3 regions of the Exiguobacterium sp. s95 genome follow, and region 3 is predicted to be linked to each of the others. Evidence: riboswitches for the same ligand, from Rfam matches in the RefSeq annotation. Region 3 holds a riboswitch; each other region holds the start of a gene.
The links. Region 3 has a riboswitch for lysine ahead of KNP99_RS10775 (aspartate kinase). Riboswitches for the same ligand answer to the same signal wherever they lie in the genome.
Positions count from the first base shown of each region.

Region 1: another riboswitch for lysine. It lies ahead of KNP99_RS11700 (amino acid permease); the one in region 3 lies ahead of KNP99_RS10775 (aspartate kinase).
Region 2: another riboswitch for lysine. It lies ahead of KNP99_RS08860 (Na+/H+ antiporter NhaC family protein); the one in region 3 lies ahead of KNP99_RS10775 (aspartate kinase).

Region 1 covers NZ_JACSMM010000007.1:83,791-90,632, forward strand. The annotation lists gene KNP99_RS11695 (solute:sodium symporter family transporter) at 1-891, opposite strand, end outside; gene KNP99_RS11700 (amino acid permease) at 1,419-2,900, opposite strand; lysine riboswitch at 3,013-3,197, opposite strand; gene KNP99_RS11705 (MarR family winged helix-turn-helix transcriptional regulator) at 3,369-3,824, shown strand; gene KNP99_RS11710 (GGDEF domain-containing protein) at 3,981-5,072, shown strand; gene KNP99_RS11715 (TetR/AcrR family transcriptional regulator) at 5,145-5,759, opposite strand; gene KNP99_RS11720 (HlyD family secretion protein) at 5,953-6,609, shown strand; gene KNP99_RS11725 (DHA2 family efflux MFS transporter permease subunit) at 6,622-6,842, shown strand, end outside.
Region 2 covers NZ_JACSMM010000004.1:19,006-25,847, forward strand. The annotation lists gene htpG (molecular chaperone HtpG) at 1-1,387, shown strand, start outside; gene KNP99_RS08860 (Na+/H+ antiporter NhaC family protein) at 1,629-3,212, opposite strand; lysine riboswitch at 3,317-3,492, opposite strand; gene KNP99_RS08865 (type I phosphomannose isomerase catalytic subunit) at 3,602-5,410, opposite strand; gene KNP99_RS08870 (PTS sugar transporter subunit IIB) at 5,561-5,857, shown strand; gene KNP99_RS08875 (PTS sugar transporter subunit IIA) at 5,862-6,191, shown strand; gene celB (PTS cellobiose transporter subunit IIC) at 6,206-6,842, shown strand, end outside.
Region 3 covers NZ_JACSMM010000006.1:45,555-52,396, reverse strand. The annotation lists gene dapD (2,3,4,5-tetrahydropyridine-2,6-dicarboxylate N-acetyltransferase) at 1-515, opposite strand, end outside; gene dapB (4-hydroxy-tetrahydrodipicolinate reductase) at 502-1,248, opposite strand; gene dapA (4-hydroxy-tetrahydrodipicolinate synthase) at 1,245-2,126, opposite strand; gene KNP99_RS10780 (aspartate-semialdehyde dehydrogenase) at 2,149-3,141, opposite strand; gene KNP99_RS10775 (aspartate kinase) at 3,154-4,353, opposite strand; lysine riboswitch at 4,466-4,644, opposite strand; gene argH (argininosuccinate lyase) at 4,716-6,086, opposite strand; gene KNP99_RS10765 (argininosuccinate synthase) at 6,083-6,842, opposite strand, start outside.

The DNA.
Region 1 (6,842 bases), on a different contig from region 3:
TACCGGGACGAGTAGTTTCAGGAAGCCTGTCATCAAGACACCCTTTTGTCCCTCTTTTAAGTCCTTTGCTCCAAGCACGCGCTGAATCACATATTGATTGAGTGACCAATAGAAGAGATTCGCAAACAGAATCCCTGTAAAAATCGAAAAGAACGGAACGGCGTCGGTTGACGACCCAATCGCATTCAATTTTTCAGGGTGTGTCGTTGCGAGACGCTTCATTCCGTCGACCATGTTTCCGTCCCCGAGTGCAAAAAAACCAAGAATCGGAACGAGGAAACCGATGATGACAAGTCCGACTCCATTTAATGTATCGGAGACGGCGACAGCCCGTAGTCCTCCGAAAATTGCATAGATGGCCCCGATGATCCCGACAACCCAAATGACGAGCCACAGCGACTGCGTATAACTCAATCCAAATAACTCCGGTACGTTAAACAGCTGTAAGACGGCAATCCCGCCGGAGTAAAGCATCGATGGAATCGTCACGCACATGTAGCCAAGTAAGAATAAGAGCACCGTCATCCGCCGGACCGTTTCATCATAGCGCTGACTTAAAAATTCAGGTAACGTCGAAATCCCCATCCCCAAAAACTTAGGCAACAGGTAGATCGCCATGATGATGGCAGCAAACCCTGCCGTGACTTCCCACGCCATGCTCGACATATTCCCCATGAACGACTGACCGTTCAAACCAATCAGTTGTTCTGCCGAAAGGTTGGTCAGAAGCAAGGAACCGGCAATAAAGATTCCGCTTAGTCCACGTCCTGCCAAAAAATATTCGTCAACTCCCTGTTCCTTGCCTCGTGTCATGCGATAGGATACATAAGCAACGAGCGCCATGAAGAACGCGGCCGAACCCAGTGTCAAAATCAATTCATATGTACTCATTTCACACTTCCTCCATCTCAATCGTTTTAGTAGGTTTACCGTAAAGAATTTATTCCTTATTTTTACTTTATTGAAACAATATTTTTAGATAAAAATAAAATTATTAAAAAGAAATAATCCAATTACGGATTGACATACTTGAAGGGACATATCATGGAAAGAAACTGAAAAAATCTTTCGGGAATTATTCGCTTCTTCTATACAGAAAAACCCTCTCGCAAGTGAGAGGGTTTTGGTGTGTAGACAAACTATTAATAAGCGTAAACATGCGATAACGAGAGACAATCCGTCACGATACTACCTAAAAAGCGTCATGTTTCGTTGACTCCTAAGGGAAAAGTGCGTTTTCAACGCGACTTGCCAGAGGCAGGCAAGACCCTGCTCATTGTCCGTTAGGATCAAGGAGCAACGGCTTGCGCCTCGCCCGAGGAAAGCAACGAAAAAAGACGCTTGATCTCCCGATTCCCGATAACACTTTGCTTATAGTCTGACCTCTCGTAAGCGAGAGGGTCCTTTAGCTTATACTATTATTTTTTCGGATGTTTCGGAAACTCCATCTCATCATACCGGACAACCGATGTCCGGTGTTTGACTTTATGTCCGAGCCAGAAGACCAAGAATAACGGAATTCCGATATACGTTGCTGCAATCCCAACCCAGTCGATTTGATCAGCGAGGAACGCGGCATAGTTTTGCCCAACGATAACGAGGAAACACAGGCCAAATGCGAATAGCGGACCAAACGGGAACGCCGGTGCAACGTACGGTAAGTCACGTAACGCATGCCCTTGGGCGACGAAACCTTTTCGGAAACGGTAATGACTGATCGCGATCCCGAGCCACGCGATAAATCCTGTCATTCCGGAAGCATTCAGTAACCAAAGATAAACTTGTCCACCGAACATCGACGTCAAGAAACAAAGCGCACCAATCGCCCCTGTCGCGAGTAACGCATTCCGCGGCACACCGTTTTTTGAGACTTTTGCAAATAGTTTCGGTGCATCACCTTGTCGTGCCAGTGTGTAGAGCATCCGGGTTGAAGCATACATCCCGGAGTTCCCGGCAGACAAGACGGACGTCAAGATGACCGCATTCATCAATGCTGCTGCAAACACGAGTCCTGCTTTTTCGAAGACGAGTGTGAACGGACTGACGGCAACATCCGTAATATCATTTGAGACAAGGCTCGGACTTGTGTATGGAATCAACATTCCGATGACGAAGATCGCAAATACATAAAATAATAAAATCCGCCAAAACACCTGTTTAACTGCTTTCGGGACATTTTTTTCCGGATCTTCCGACTCGCCTGCTGCGATTCCGACGAGCTCCGTCCCTTGAAAGCTAAAACCTGCGACAAGAATGATACCGATGACAGCTGGAATCCCTCCGACAAACGGTGCATCACCTAAGCCAAAGTTTTTGAACCCTGCTGGTGGCTCCGAAGTAAAGATACCAAAAATCATCGCGACTCCTACACCAAGAAACACGATGACCGTGACGACTTTAATCATCGCAAACCAGTACTCGGCTTCACCGAATCCTTTGACCGAAAAATAATTTAATCCAATCATTAAAAGTAAAAACAGCGCGCTAAAATAGACGCCCGGAATGTTCGGGAACCAGTAATGCATGACGATTTGTGCTGCGACGAGCTCGACGGCAATCGTGACGGCCCAGTTGTACCAATAGTTCCATCCTAAGGCGAATCCGAATGAAGGGTCGACGAACTTCGTCCCGTACGTCGAGAATGATCCTGCGACCGGCATATAGGCGGCCATCTCCCCAAGGCTCGTCATCAAGAAGTAGACCATCAATCCGACGATTGTATAAGAAAGTAACGCACCACCCGGTCCTGCCGCTGCAACAGAGGCACCTGACGCGATGAATAAACCGGTCCCAATCGCTCCGCCAATTGCAATCATCGACATATGCCGGGCTTGAAGCCCTCGTTGTAGCCCTTCTGCTGTGGAATCGAGGGGTTGTTGTTGCTGTTGTAAATTGTTCATGTCTGTCGCTTCTCTCTTTTTATAATTTTTGAGAGGGCGTAAAAAAGCGCCCTCACCTTCCAAGAGGAAGATGAGAACGCAACATATCGATGATGCGTCTCATTCTACCGTCGTGAAAGATAGCTCCCCATAAACCGCAAACGGTTCATGACAGTATTAGACCTGTTTGATCTAATCCCAATCGCTGACTTTCAAAGTAGTCTACGATTTCGGCAATTCTTCCTTTTGAGCTATTTCATCTGCCGCTTGACGACATCCGTAACCCGACTCATAAGAATCGCAACCTCCATCCCACTGGTTGAGTGAGAACTAATTAAGTTGATTTACTAATTCATTACTTCGACATAGTACATAATATGTTTCTTGTTTGTCAATTTATATTTTTGAATCCTACCGTGCTCATAGTAAAATTCCGATATTTTTAGTACACTAAATGGTAGAAGGTAGTACAGAAAGGATGTTGCTCAGATGGGACAAGAACAACATGACCAATTGACATATCGATTAGAAGAACAAATGCGCGTGATTCTCCGGACGTTGCGCCGTGAGTTGAATCAACTGTTTGAAGGTACTGCCACGCGAAGTGAATTCTTCATCTTACGTAGCTTATCTGAAAACGGCCCCCAGCGTCCGACATTACTCGCGGAACAGTTCGAACTTGCGACAAGTCAGGTCACCGCTTTGACAGATAAACTTTATAAGACCGGTTTTGTGACACGGACACGTTCGACGGAAGATCGTCGTTCAATCGTCCTTGCCTTGACTGACGAGGGAGAGGCCGCTTTTCGGAATCTCGAAGTCGTCCGTCGCAAATATCTTCAGGAGCGATTCGGCACTTTGTCTGAAGAGGAACTGAACGTGATGATCCATGTATTTGATAAAATCCTCGCGACAATGGATGAAGAAGTCGTCTCATCCAATTAATAAATTAAAAATCAAGAGAAGGACAGAGGTTTTATTCTGTTTTTCTTTTTTTATTCTAAACATTCAGACCTCCTATACCGTTAGTAGAACGAGTATACTCAAAGTATATAATTGGAAGTATACTGCAGGGGGAGTTGGGAGGATTTGTTGTCTATTATGAATAACTTCATCATAAATTTTTGTCTCTTATTCACGACGATCACGCTTTTATTTTTACCTTTTCGAAATCAACCAAGAATTACACCAAAATCAAAGCTTGAATCACGCCTTATTTTAGGTTGTGTAGCTGGTGCAATTGCTGTACTCCTCATGTTCAACAGCATTCAAATTGATATTGCCCGGATTGACTTACGTATCATTCCTGTCGCGATTGCCACATTATTTGGCGGATTGCCTAGTGCCTTCATCACGGGAGTCATGATTATCGGAACGCGTTTTTTAATTACACCTGCTGATCAAATCGAAGGAGCGATTCTCGCTTCCGTCATCATGATTTTATTCATTTTGACAATTGGCATAGCACGCAGATTTTTACGTAATACATTGCTGACCTTTGAATTAATGATCGGAATCGGTATTCTCTATTCGTTACCAGCCATCTATGCACTGACAAACAGTTGGGAAACGTTTTTCAAAGTATCGGTTACGTACATTTTCTTTAATTTATTAGCCGGACTCGTCACCTATCGCTTATTAGCCGAACTGCGACGACATTTTGAAAATATCCAGTACCAGCAAAAACTTGCGATGACCGACGCCTTGACGGGTCTCGCCAATCGCCGACGTCTGGACGACTCCCTATCACTCGTCGGATCGGATGACGACGGATATTCACTTATCCTGATCGATATCGATTTCTTCAAACACGTTAACGATACATATGGTCACGATGCCGGCGACGATGTGTTGCGGCAACTCGGAACGACACTTGCCTCTATTGTACGTCCGGATGATTTAGTCGGTCGGTACGGTGGAGAAGAATTCTTGATCATTTTACCGAACACATCATTGAAGGATGCGAAAAAAATCTCTGAATTAGCGCGGACGACAGTCGCCCGTAACCTGTTCCCGACTGCAAATGTACCTGATTTGAAGATTACGATTTCGTTAGGAATTGCCCATTCGGGTGGATCCCATACATCACTCGAAGCATTGCAACAAGCGGATAAAGCACTCTATGCTTCAAAAGAGCACGGACGTAACCAAAGTACGATTTATACGAAACAGCTGGAATTCCGTCAAGCGTAATCTAACGTTATATCCGACTAGCACAAAAAGCGCCATTCCCTCACATCGGAATGGCGCTTTTTAGTTCATTTTTTAGACAGTCCCTGGGCGTGTCTGAGGAAAACCAATACTTTCAACTGTTCCGAAGACGATCATCTGACTGAGCTGATTTGCCATATACTCGGAGGAATACGGACGATCATTTCGTAACCACGACATCAAGAGCCCGAGTTGACCACCAATGACGTAGTTCAGTAATAAATCCCGATCCACCGGAACAGAGACACTTGTCGTCTCCCGGAAAGCAAGACGGTAGTTTTCTTTTAACGTATCCAAGAAACGGGAGATGAACGTCTTGACTGTTCCTTGGAGCAGCATCGTCCGGTAAAAGCGCTCGTTTTGCTCAATGTGGATGAACAAACGTGCAAAGTAACGACTGACGCGTTCGACTGTCGGAGGCTCGGCCGATTGTTTTCCTGTAATCCGAATCGCTTCTGCGAGCAACGTCATGTGTTCCTCAACGATTTGATCCAGCAAATCGTATTTATCTTTATAGTGCGCATAGAAGGTCGAACGATTGACCTCAGCACCATCCGTCAACATTTTGACGGTGATCGTCGAAAAGGAATGGTGTTCAAGTAAATGAAATAGCTCTGTCGTAATACGTTCACGTGAACGTTTAGGACGCGGATCGCACGACTGATTCATTTAAAATTCAGCTCCTTTTTACGTATTGTATCCGTTAACAAAGACTTTTCCAACATTTTGTCGGAAATTGTTGGTTGTTTGTTTGTTATGCACCCATATAATTAACTGTATTAACTACTCCTCCCCAGAGGAGTCTTTTTTATGAGACCGCACTGGGGCGATCAGCTAGTAACAGAAAGGATGCAACTTACTCATGAACATGAAGAAATTATTAATCATCAATATTTTAACGCTCGTCGTTTTAATTGGTGGTGGCGCAATCGGTTATTATTACTACGATCAAGCAACAAGTTACGTCAAAACAGAAAATGCCAAAATCGACGGTAAGATGATTACGATTGCTAGTCCTGGCGCTGGAAAACTCACTGACTGGACGGCAAAAACAGGACAGACACTCGATAACGGGGCGACACTTGGTCACGTCATGATGGCACAAACTGGTCAAAAACCGGTTGATGCGTCAATCGAAATGCCAGCAAAAGCAACCGTCGTTCAGTCGATGGCGACAGAGAACGGTTTTGTTGGTGCCGGTACGCCGCTCGCTTACGGATTTAACTTAAATGAATTATGGGTCACAGCAAACGTCGAAGAAACAGAAATCGATGAAGTCAAAGTCGGACAAGCCGTCGATGTCTATGTCGATAGTTATCCCGATACAACACTTTCGGGTGAAGTCGAACAAATCGGGATGACAACAGCAGGCACGTTCTCGATGATGCCGTCATCGAATGGAAACGCAAACTATACAAAAGTCGCGCAAGTGATTCCCGTGAAGGTGTCGCTCTCACAAGAAAAATCACTCGACATTCGCCCTGGTATGAATGTGACCGTCCGCATTCATAAGGATTAAGGAGGGACGCTTATGTCTACGACCTTCCTCTTTGGATACATTGTGTTCATGCTTGTCACGTTCCTTGCAGTCAATTTGATTGCACGCCGGGCACGGCAACCGCGGGTAGCTGGCGCAGGAGGTCCGGCGCTTGATGAAACATTGATTGAAGCAGAAGCGGTTGGCGCGATTCCAGCCGCCCCTGCTCCGCAAGCGCAAGCGACGATTTCAACGGAAAACATCAGTATCCCGAA
Region 2 (6,842 bases), on a different contig from region 3:
CGAAAAAGCTACAGTCGGGACGGAAATCACGCTGCACATCAAAGCGAACGAAGAAGATGAAAATTATGATGAGTATTTAGATACGCATCGTTTGCGGACGATCGTCAAAAAGTATTCCGACTTCATCCGCTATCCGATTGAGATGGAAGAGACGGAACGTCAACCGATTGAAGGATCGGACGAGATGGAAGAAGTGAAGGTCGTCAAGACAATCAACAGCATGGTGCCGATTTGGCGGAAAAATAAACGGGAGTTGACGGACGAGGATTACACGAACTTCTATCAAGAAAAACGATATGGATTTGATACACCAGTCAAGCACATCCATATCAGTGCAGATGGTGCCGTCCGTTATCAATCGATTTTATTCATTCCGGAGCAACCGTCCTTCGACTATTATTCGAAAGAGTTCGAGAAAGGTCTTGAACTGTATGCGAACGGCGTCTTGATCATGGAAAAATGCAGTGACCTCTTGCCGGACCACTTTAGCTTCGTCAAAGGGATGGTCGACTCGGAAGACTTGTCACTCAATATTTCACGTGAGTTGTTGCAGCACGACCGCCAACTCAAATTGATTGCAAAAAACATTCAAAGTAAGATTAAGACGCAACTTGAAGGACTGCTTCGTGACGATCGCGAGAAGTATGAAGCCTTTTATCAAGCCTTTGGTCGTCAATTGAAGTTTGGAATCTACAATGATTACGGCATGCATAAAGAGACGGTCAAAGATCTTGTCCTGTTCCACTCGGCAAAAGAGAAGAAGCTGGTCACGCTCGCTGAATACGTCGCGGCGATGCCGGAAGATCAAAAATACATTTACTATGCTTCAGGGGAAAGTACGGACCGTTTAGATAAGTTGCCACAGTCGGAGCTTGTCAAAGACAAAGGGTTCGACATTCTGTACTTTACGGAAGAAATCGATGAGTTCGCGATTCAAATGTTGCTCAACTATGAAGGAAAAGAATTTAAATCGGTTACGAGCAGTGATCTTGGCATCGAGCAAGCGGATCAAGCAGAAACGACCGAAACACAAGTCGAGATGTTTACAGCGATGCAAGAAGTGCTTGCTGGGCAAGTCAAAGAAGTCAAAGCTTCTTCACGCTTAAAATCACATCCGGTCTGCTTCGCGACGGATGGTGCCGTTTCGATTGAAATGGAGAAAATTCTTAAATCGATGCCGAACAACCAAGATGTTTCAGCCGTGAAAATTTTAGAGTTGAACACGTCGCATGACGTCTTCCAAGCCATTGAAACGGCCTTTAAAGAAGACCGTCCGAAATTTGAACGCTATACGAAATTAATGTACCAACAAGCGTTGCTCATGGAAGGCTTGCCAATCGAAGATCCAGTTGCGTTTGCAAATGAAGTGTGTGCCTTGATGGTGTAAGAATGATCGCTTCAGCGTGTAGACAAACGCTTATGAAGCGTGAACATGCGATATCGAATTGCAATTCGTTCGTGCTTTCCTGTATTTCTCTCACGGTATTACCTAAAAAGCAACGAAACAAGACGCTTTTTATTTCTTCATACCATGTTGTCTACAACTTAAAAGAAGGGATTGCACATCATCGTAGATGGCAATCCCTTCTTTTTTTCTCGTCTCGGCTAAGCTGAGCGTTATTTTTTTATTATTCAGCGCGAAGTTCAGTTGGTACTTTGCCGCGTTTCGAGACGACATTCAGGACGACGAGTGCGAGTAAGAAGGCGATAAGTGCACCGATGAAGCCGATGATTGATGAATCGGTTAAACCGAGCACAAGGTAGCCGACTGCCGATGTCGCTGCACCAACCAACGCATACGGAAGTTGTGTCGTGACGTGATCGATATGATGCGAACCGGCACCTGTCGAACTGAGAATCGTCGTATCGGAAATTGGTGAACAGTGGTCTCCGAAGACGGATCCGGCAAGAACGGCAGCGAGCGTCGGAAGTAAGAGATTCGGTTCGACCGCCATGATGAGGTCAGCACCGATCGGCAGCATGATACCGAATGTTCCCCAACTTGTACCTGTCGAGAATGCCATTAAGCTTGCAATCAAGAACAATAAGAAGGGGAGGTACGAAGCAGAAATCGACTTACTGACGAAGCTTGCTAAGTACTCACCTGTTTTCATGTCACCGATAACAGCGATGATTGTCCAAGCGAATAATAAGATGACGACAGCAGGCCACATGGATTTCATCCCAGCCCAGATGCTGTGTCCGTATTCGCGCGCCGGGATTTTCCGACCAATCAACATCAGGAAAGCAACGACTAAACTGATGACGACACCAGCAACGAGTGAACGTGTTACGTCTGTCGCTTCAAATGCACCAATCAACGTAAATGCACGATTGTCAGCAGCGAGTGCCTGAGCACCGGTAAAGAGTAATGCGGAAACTGTTGCAATGACGAGAACGATAATCGGAACGACGAGGTCACGTACTTTTCCACCTTCGTGTTCTTTGACTTCCTCTGCCATCCCCATCGGTGTTCCTTTACTTGCATCGAAAAGTTCACCTTTTAATGCACGAAGTTCATGCGTCCGCATCGGTCCGACCGCAATCCCTGTGTACGCGATGTAAAGCGTCAGCAATAGAGCGAAAATCGCATAGAAGTTGAGTGGCACGATCATCATGAAAGCACTGAATGCGGAATACTCCGTAATCGAATGTGTCGTTAAGATACCAGCGATGATCGAGATGATGAACGCTCCCCAACTTGAAAGCGGGCTGATGACACAGACTGGAGCAGCCGTCGAGTCAATAATATACGCAAGTTTTGCCCGCGAGACGCCACGACGGTCCGTTAACGGACGACTGACATTCCCGACAGCAAGACTGTTGAAGTAATCATCGATGAAGATTAAAATACCTAAACCAAATGCTGCGAGGCGAGCGCCGCGCGCTGTCTTGACGTGTGTTGTTGCCCATTCACCGAAGGCATGTGCACCGCCCGATGTTTGGATAAGCGTCGATAGAACACCGAGTAATAGTAAGAAGATGAGTAATAAGACGTTCCATTCATTTAACGCCCCATCCGCCCAAAATAGACTAAAGATGTTTTTGCCGAGATAGACGACCGTATCGATTGGATTAAAGCTATGCAGCAATAAAGCACCAATCAAAATACCGACACCAAGTGAAATAACGACTTTGCGCGTCACGATTGCAAGTGCGATTGCAATGACAGCTGGAATGAGCGCAACGATTGAATCTGAATAATTGACCATTGTGTGGTTCCTCCTCTTTTTTTAGAAGATGAGACCCATTGCATATAAAAAAGCAAGGGCACCGGCAACAAAGCCGACACCCTTGCTGGATGCGTCTTTCTTAGCCGAATTGGAGCGCTCCATACAAAACACGTATGGCAATCGAACGGGTATTTCCCAATTCGACCAGTACCATCAAGTCAGACACTTGACGATACTTCGGCAGCATTACCTTTCCTTGATCGTCCTCGTTGTCATCCTCAGATCAAATACTCATTAAGACCGCGCCTCTACCTCATCGATAGAATAGTCATATTCTTTTAATAAGAAAACCTTATCATATTTCAGAAAAAAGTTTCAAGTCTGTTTTTAAAAAAAGTAGTAAAGTCTGTTCAAAAGGAACAATGAAGTTATTCGGCGTTCATCCGATTTAAATGGGCAGCACCGATGACACCGGCATTTCCTTCCAATGCAGCTAAGCGAATGATTGTTTTTTGACGTAACGTCGGGTAGAGACGGGCATTGACGGCTTGTAAGAGCTCTTCCCAAAATAAATCGGCGGAAGCCGTAACACCGCCACCGATGATGACGGCTTCCGGATCAAGTGTGTGAATGATGTTCGCTACGCCTGTTGCTAAATGATTTACGAAACGAAGCCTTTCCTGTGTATTGCCAAGAAGTTGTGCAAGAGAAGATTCATTTAATGAATCAGCCCGCGTCTGAAGAGCCGTACCGCTTGCTAATCCTTCGAGTGAGCCTTTGTTCAAGACGTGATGTTCCGGTCCAGAAGCATCGATGATCGTATTTCCGATTTCACCAGCATATCCGTGTGCGCCTCGAATCAACGTCTTTTGATAGACATATCCACCACCGATTCCTGTACTGACTGTCATGTAATAGATGGATGTATAGTCTTGTCCTGCCCCGAACAATGCTTCGCCGAGCGCGGCGGCATTTGCATCATTTTCAAGGGAAACCGGGATGTTGAAGAACTCTTCTAACGGGCGAACCAAATTTACATCGTCCCAACCCGGCAGGTTCGGAGGTGACAATAGCCGACCCGTTGCTGCATCAAGCGGACCAGGCGCTGCGATACCAATTCGTTCGACTTCAAATTCTTCAAGTAGCTTTTGGATGGCTTGTCTTAAATGATTAATTGTATAGTCCGGGCCAGCAGCCGCCTCTGTCAAAAATCGATATTGTTTTACGACATGGTGCTGATTGATTGCGGCAACACGCGTGTGAGTCCCACCAAGATCAATTCCGATGTGAAGTCGTTGTTTCGGTGTTGGATTTGGACCAGTCAATAGAAGTTTCCCCTTTCCAGAAACGGTACAAGTTACTTTTGCCGGAATCAGAACCGTGTCTCCGGCGGTATAACGCAATTGGTTGATGATCAGCGTGCCACTGATGATAGTGATGACTTGGAAGGAAGTTCGTGGTGCAATCGTAATCATGTCATGGATGGCCCATTCCTCGACAAAAAAATAGGCGTTGGTTGTCAGTAGTCTTGAACAAAAAGAGGTCGGTACATAAGGCTCCTCGTACTGGAAATGAGGAAATTGAATGACTTCGAGTGCTTCTTTAAGGTGGAGTTGACGCGGTTTGTTGGTCGAATGGTCAATTCGATCGTAATCGTACAACCGGTACGTGGTATCAGAGTTCTGCTGGATTTCGATGACAAGACACCCTTCGGTTAAAGCATGAACAGTACCTGCTGGAACGTAAAAAAAATCGCCGGGTGAAACAGGCAAATCAATTAAGCCGGAAGTTAAATCGTCTTCACGGACAGCGCGCAACAAATCAGCTTTTGTTTTGAAGTCATGCCCATAAATAATGGTGGCGTCTGCCGGACAATCGACGATATACCAGCATTCATTTTTCCCGTAAGGCTGTCCTTCTAGGCGACAGGCATCATGATCGTCAGGATGGACTTGAACGGATAAATCATCCGCAGCGTCAATCCACTTAATGAGTAAAGGAAAAGCTTCCGTTGTGTCCATCCCGAAAATTTCAGGGTGATTTGACCATAAATCCCGTAGTGCATCACCGGAAAAACGTCCGGCATTCACCTTGGTTTGCCCGTTTGGGTGATCAGCCAAGGTCCAAGCTTCACCGATGTTTTGTTTGCCTAACGTATCAAATCCATATGCACCAAGCTTACATCCACCCCATATCCGCTCCTGTAAAATCGGCTCAAAACGAATCAGTTCTTCCATGATTGTTCCTCCTCCAAGTTGTTTTCGATTACAACACTACACTTTTTAAAAATAAAAATAAACAAAATAAAAATCAAGTATAGACATGGGTAGTAAAATCCGTATAATCAAAGTTGTAAGCGATTCCAAAACGCGGGAGGAATGGTTGAAATGAAAAAAATCATGTTGGCGTGTAGTTCAGGAATGTCGACGAGTATTCTCGTCACTAAGATGCAGGAACATGCCCAATCACTTGGTGAAGAGGCGACAATTTGGGCAGTCGGTCAAGACCAGGCTTTAAAAGAAATGGATGGAGCAGATGTTGTATTGATTGGTCCACAAATGCGCTTTTTATTATCAAAATTTCAACAAGCGACAGATAAACCAGTAGAAGTCATCGATATGATAGCGTACGGAATGGCCGACGGAAAAGCGGCCTATGAACAAGCCGTTAAGTTGATGGGGTGAAGAAATGAAAACAAATGAACAGACGATGGAACAAGTAGCATTCATGATGATTTTGCATAGTGGAAATGCGCGAAGTACGATTCGTGAAGCAATCGAAGTGTACAAGGAAGAATCATTTGAGGCATTTGAGCGGTTATTAACAGATGCCCGAGAACAGTTGCAAGAAGCGCACCAGATTCATTTCGGTCAAGTCCAAAAAGAAGCGAGCGGTGAGCCGACGACATTGTCTTTACTGCTTTTGCATGCAGAAGATCATTTGATGTCGACACAAACGATGCTTGATTTGACGTCAGGATTAGTTGAAATGATGGAACATAAATTTTCTCAAAAATAAGAGGAGGGATTGAAATGGCTGGTAATAGTAAGTGGTTCGATTTGTTGAGTCGTTTTCTGATGCCGATTGCGGCATATTTAAACAATAGCCGCTATCTTCAGACGTTACGTGACGCGTTCATGCTCGCTTTTCCGATTACGATGTTCGGTTCATTAATCGTTGTTATTGCGAATTTACCATTCTTAGATAAATTTATGTCGCCTGGAGTATTGGATGCTTTTAAAACTTCATTAGGAAACGCCCCCTCGGCGACGATGGGAATCATGTCACTATTCGTCGTCTTCGGTATCGGATATTATCTTTCGAAAAGCTATGATGTAGAAGCTGTTTTTGGTGGTGTAATCGCCCTTGTTTCTTTTTTACTTTTAACACCTTTCTTTGTAGCAGTCGAAAATGTTGCTGATCCTGTCGGAAATGTCATTCCACTTGACCGTCTCGGTGCAAAAGGCATGTTCCTTGCAATGATGACAGGGTTCTTAGCAGGAGAAATTTATCGATTTGTCGTTCAAAAAAACTGGACGATTAAAATGCCGGCTGGTGTGCCGACTGCTGTGGCTAAGTCATTTTCAGCTCTTGTGCCTGCACTTTTGACACTTTCCATTTTCCTTGGCATTAACATCGCTATCACCTCGCTTTTAGACACGAATCTCC
Region 3 (6,842 bases):
AAGACACCATCTTCGATGATGACCGGTGTTTTTGAAGGTGGCTCAAGGACACCTGCGACCACGGCACCTGCGCCGACATGAACGTTTTTCCCAATCGTGCCACGTGCTCCGACGACGGCGTTCATATCAATCATTGTACCATCTCCGATCGATGCACCGATATTGATGATTGCACCCATCATGATGACGGCGTTATCGCCGATGACGACATGATCCCGAATCCACGAACCCGGTTCGATTCGCGCATTCAAGTGACGTGTGTCAAGCATCGGTACAGCACTGTTCCGACGATCGTATTCGACGTGGACGTCCGTGATTCGGTCTGAATACTTTTCTAAGAAAGTCGCAGCAAGTCCTGCATCTGCAAAGAAAATTTTTGATTCATCCGATCCGAAAGCTGTCGCCCCTTCAATCGTCAAGCCCGCTAAATCGCCATTGACGTAAAGTTTGACCGGTGTCTGTTTTTTAGCATCTTTAATGAATTTCGCAATTTCGTAAGCATCAGTTAGTAACATGTGAATCCTCCTGTGAGTAGAGCGTCTCTAACGTGTAGAGTCCCGCCGATTTTTGAATGAGTGCTTCGGCTGCTTTAATCGCACCTGAAGCAAATACTTTTTTTGATAATGCCGTGTGCTTGATTTCAATCAATTCATCGACCCCGGCGAACAACACTTCATGTTCACCGAAAATTGTTCCACCACGCATCGAGTGCATGCCGATCTCAGACGCTTGGCGTTTTTCCCGTGTCGATTCACGTTCATAGACCGGCTGGACGTCACGGAGTTCTTGAATCGTCCGCAATAAGAGTTCTGCCGTCCCGCTTGGTGCATCGACCTTTTGATTGTGGTGCTTTTCTAATAGTTCGATATCGAACGAACTGGCGAGTGGTACGAGCACCTGTAACAATTGCTGCATCATCGCGATCCCGAACGACATGTTGTACGACTGAAAAATTGGAATTTCAGTCGAAGCGTCTTTTATCGTTTGTAACTCCGCTTCCGAAAATCCGGTCGTCGCGATGACGAGCGGTGTTTTCGTTTTGAGGCCATACGCCAGTAAATCCGGCAACAAGCTCGGGTGAGAGAAATCGATGATGGCATCGACTTCTTCTGTTAGCTCGGACACCGTTTGATACGAAGGAATTTTCTCCGCTGACTTCGTCTGATCGATAACGGCGACAACTTCAGCGGGTGCCAATTCCTCGACATAATGCCCTGTCGCACCATATCCATGAATGGCAAGCTTCATCGAACCACTCCTTTATAAGCACGCATCGTCTCGAGTAAGTGTGCATGCCCGGCTTCGGATTGGCGAACGAGCGGCAAGCGTGGTGCACCGACTGCAAACCCGACTTCTTCGAGTGCTGCTTTAACAGGAATCGGGTTGACGTCACTAAAGATGGCTGCGATGACAGGCATTAAATCACTTTGAATGCGTCGTGCCGTCACTAAGTCGTTTGCGAGCACGGCTTCAGCAAGCGCTTGTGTTTCTGCCGGGTACGGGTTCGACAGGACCGAGATGACACCTTGTGCTCCCCATGCCATGTACGGCAGGATTTGATCGTCGTTGCCACAGAAGACTGCAAAACCTTCGGGGAGTGCCGTCATCAATTCACCCATGAAACTGACATCCCCGCTCGCTTCTTTGAATGCTTGAATGTTCGGATGCTCCGCGAGTGTTACAGCTGTCTCAACTGCAATCGCGACACCCGTCCGTGAAGGTACGTTGTATAACATGATGGGTAATTCGACAGCATCCGCGACTGCGGTAAAGTGAGCAATCAAACCGGCTTGTGACGTTTTATTGTAATACGGTGTCACGAGCATCGCTGCATCCGCTCCGAGCCGCTGAGCCGTTTTCGTTTTTTCAATCGTCTGTGCCGTATTGTTCGTTCCCGTACCGGCAATGACCGGAACACGACCTGCCGTGACACGGACTGCTGTCTCAAGTAACGTTTCGAACTCTTCGCTCGAAAGCGTCGATCCTTCACCTGTCGTCCCGGCGACGACGAGCGCTTGGATATTGGCTGCAAGTTGCTGTTCAATCAACTGTTCAAAAACGACTAAGTCGAGTTCACCTGCTGAATTGAACGGTGTCGCTAGTGCTGTTCCTGCTCCTTTGAACATGTTAAATTCCTCCTTAGTATGATTAAGAATGGATGCCGTTTTCTAAAGCATGACGCGCGACCTGGACTGCATTTGACGCCGCGCCTTTTCGAATGTTATCCGCGACACACCACAGATGGAATGTGTTCGCGAGCGTTTGATCTTGACGAATCCGCCCGACGTACACTTCGTCCGTCCCGCTTGCATCAAGCGGCATCGGGTACTGATTTCGCGAAACATCATCAACCAGTACGACGCCTGGCGCGTCAGCAAGTGCTGTGCGAATCGCTTCGACCGTCGTCTCGTTTGAAAACGTCACGTTGATTGCAACCGAATGCGAATTTGTGACGGGAACACGGACACACGTCGCACTGACCGGTAAGTTCGGTTGGTTAAAAATCTTCCGTGTCTCGTCAATCATTTTTTGCTCTTCTTTCGTGTACCCGTCTTCTAAGAAGACATCGATATGCGGCAAGATATTATCATGGATCGGGTGCGGATAGTTGACCGGTTCTTCACCGCGGCTGCCTCGCGCCAAGTCCTCAATTCCTTTTTGACCGGAACCGGAGACTGCTTGATACGTCGTATACGTGATTCGTTCAAAACCTAAGTGTTTGAGTGGTGCCAGGGCAACGACGGATTGAATCGTCGAGCAGTTCGGATTAGCGATCAGTCGGTCGGTGCTGCTGACCGCTTCCGGATTGACTTCTGGTACGACGAGCGGAATCGTCTCTTGCATCCGGAAAGCACTTGAATTATCGACGACAAGTGTTCCGTGTTCTGCCAGCAAGGGGGCATACTGTTCACTGATTGCTCCACCGGCTGCGAATAATGCGACGTCGATCCCGTGATGGATGATGTCTTCCGATAAAGCTGTAATCGTCACGTCCGTTCCATTAAACGAAACGACTTTTCCTGCTGATCGTTCTGAAGCATACGCCGACAGTTGACCGACTGGAAAATCGAGTTCCTTCAAGACTTGTAACATCTTTTGTCCGACGGCGCCTGTCGCACCGATGACTGCTACGTGGTACATGTTCATTCCTCCTTACAGGCTAAACGCGTTCGCGATCGCCGCGACCGTTCGTTCGATATCTGCTTGTGCGATTGTATACGAGATACTGATTTCTGATGTCGTGACTTGATAAAACGTGATGTTCTCGGCACGGAACGTCGCAAATAATTTTGATGCGACGCCCGTTGCGTCACGCATTCCGATTCCGACGACCGATAACTTGGCATGCTCGTTATGACGATCGACTTTAACGGTCGGAAAACGATCGATGATATCTTTCAGTGCCTCTTCGAGAAACTCTTCTTCATCGAGTGGACAAGAGAACGAGAGGAACACGTCACTATCAAAGGTCGTTTGACTGATCATGTCGATATTGACATGGCGATTCGATAACAATTCAAAAATGTCGGCGACTGCTGAATTGGTTTGTGGAACGTGTTTGATTGAAACCGTCAAAACATTTTTCGTTACACTGACGCTCGTGACTGCTTTTTGTTCCATCGTTTCTGTTGCCTCCATGATCCAAGTCCCTCTTTCCGATTCAAGTGTTTTCCCAACAAAGATATGCACGCCGTATTTTTTCCCGAGTTCGACGCTGCGCATCTCCATGACCTTCGATCCCAGTGCACTCATTTCCATCATTTCATCATATGAAATTTGTGGAATCGGCTGTGCCGCTTGATGAATCCGCGGATCCGCCGTATAGACACCGTCGACATCTGTATAGATTTCACAGCGCTTATCAAGGACGGCCGCTAAGGCGACAGCCGTTGTGTCTGATCCACCACGACCGAGTGTCGTAACATCCCCGAGCTCGTTGACACCTTGGAATCCGGCGACGATGACGACATCATAGGTTTCGAGTTTCTTTCGTAACAAGTCCCCGTCAATTTGTTTAATCTTACTTTTCGTATGAACCCCCATCGTGCTGATTCCTGCCTGCGCACCTGTTTGTGATAAGGCTTTTACTCCGACGGAATTTAAGGCGATGCTGAGTAACGAAATCGTTTGTTCTTCGCCGATTGCGAGCAATCGATCGAGTTCACGTCGTTCAGGACGATCCGTGATTGCTTGCGCTTGTGCGATGAGCGAGTCTGTCATCTTCCCCATCGCAGAGACGACGACCACTAATTTTTCACCTTGTTCTGTCCGATTTTTTAAATAATTCGCAATTGACTGAATCTGTTCGACAGTCGCGACCGAGCTACCACCAAATTTAAGTACAGTTGTCACAATCCTATCTCCTTTGTCCCGAAACAGAAAAAAACGACGGGCCGGTAGGAGCGTTCCTACGGCCCGTCGTTATCACGATCGGACAAACGAAGACAAAGTCTTTCGTTCTTTTACGTAAGATAGCGCTCCGAAACATCGGTTTCGGCAGTACAACGGATCTTAACCGTTGTACCAGCAAATGAGAAGAAGCATCTTTCTCATTCACTTCGGCGGATTTCCCCTTTCACATCACTCAGCATGCTCGCTTCAATAAATGATGTTACTGATGTCATCCGCGCCTCTATCTGTCGGTTGTTAGTTACAGTTATAGCAAACATTTTTTGTTAAATCCAGTCATTTGCTAAAATTTTTTCATTTTTCCGTTAATCCGCGAGTTTTTTCTTCGCTTGATCGAGTTGTACAGAAACAGCAGCAAAACCTGTCCCGCCGTAACTTCCTCTTCTTGCTACTGCTTGCACCGGGTCGAGGAGCGGATAAACATCTTCCGCGATGACGGAGTGGAACGTTTGATACGTTTCAAGCGTTAAATCTTTTAAGAAACAATTCGTCTGAACACAATGGAGGACCGCTTTTCCGACGATTTCATGCGCTTCCCGGAAAGGAACACCTTTTGTGACGAGATAATCTGCTAGTTCCGTCGCATTCGAGAAGTCTTGCATTGTCGCCTTCTTGAGCGCTTCTGTCTTAAACGTTGCTGATTCGAGCATTCCCGTAAAGATTTGAACGGATTGTAAAACGGTATCTGCCGTATCGAAGACACCTTCTTTATCTTCTTGCATGTCTTTATTGTAAGCGAGCGGTAATGCTTTCATCGTCGTCAGGAACCCCATCAGGTTTCCATAGACACGCCCTGTTTTTCCGCGAATCAATTCAGCGAAGTCCGGGTTTTTCTTTTGTGGCATCATGCTCGAACCCGTTGAAAATGCATCTGACAATTCGATGAATGAAAATTCTTGCGACGCCCAGATGATGATTTCTTCACAAAAGCGTGAGAGGTGCATCATGACCGTCGAAGCAATCCCGAGATATTCAATGACGAAGTCACGGTCCGATACAGCATCGAGGCTGTTCGGATAGACGTGCTCAAATCCGAGCAGTTCCGCTGACTTGAAACGGTCAATCGGGAATGTCGTCCCGGCGAGTGCCCCAGCACCGAGCGGCGAAATCCGAATCCGTTTCAAATTATCTGTCAGACGATCTACGTCACGGTCGAACATCCAAAAATACGCGAGTAGATGGTGTGCAAGTGAAATCGGTTGTGCCCGCTGTAAGTGGGTATACCCCGGCATGACGGTTTCGATGTGTACATCCGCCTGTTCCGTAATCACCGTCTGCAAGTTGCGTAGGCTTTCGATTAAATCAACCACATGTTGTTCCATCCACAAATGTAAATCCGTCGCAACCTGGTCATTCCGACTTCTCGCTGTATGCAACTTCCCTGCGACCGGTCCGATTTGTTCCGTCAGCAACCGTTCGAGATTCATGTGGATGTCTTCGTCAGCAAGCGAATAGACATGTGTTCCAATCGAAGCTTGTAACGTCTTGAGACCCGCTTCGATTTTTTTCCATTCCGTCTCTTCTAGGATACCTTGTTGATACAACATATTGGCATGGGCGAGACTTCCTTCTAAATCAACTGCCGCAAGCTTTTGGTCGAATGAAATCGATGCCCCAAACGCTTCAGCCTGAGCGGAAGCCCCTTCTGTAAACCGTCCGCCCCAAAGTTTCGTCATTTTGTCACGCCTTCCTGCCGATGAACACTTGCGTGTGTCGCAATCGCAAGACCGTGCAATTTAATGAATCCTTTCGCTGCTTCATGATCGAACGCATCTTCTTTCGTATACGTCGCAAGCTTCTCGTCATAAAGTGACACCGGTGACTGACGTCCTGTGACCGTCGCATTCCCTTTGTAGAGTTTGACCCGTACTTCGCCCGTGACGTCTTGTTGCGTCGCTTTTAAGAATGCTTTCAGACCTTTCGTTAACGGTGCGTGGAACAAACCGTTGTAGATTGTTTCTGCATATTGTTGACTTAAAATCGGTTTGAAGTGAGCGACGTCTTTCGTCAATGTGATGGTCTCGAGTGCGGCATGGGCTTTTAGCAAGACCGTTGCTCCCGGGCATTCATACACTTCCCGCGATTTGATTCCGACGAGACGGTTCTCGACGTGGTCAATCCGTCCGACACCATGTGCTCCGGCGATGATGTTGAGTTCTGTAATCAACTTCGCCAGTGGGTAGACTGTTCCGTTGATTGAAGTCGGAACACCCGCTTCAAAACCGATAATGACTTCTTCTGCTTGATCCGGTGCTTCTTCCGGTGCGACCGTCAGTGCATAAGCATCTTGCGGCGGTTCTGTCCAAGGGTTTTCAAGGACACCACATTCGTTACTCCGTCCCCAAAGGTTCATATCGATTGAATATGGGCTGTCGAGATTGATTGGAATCGGGACATTGTTGTCTTTTGCATAAGCGATTTCCTCTTCACGT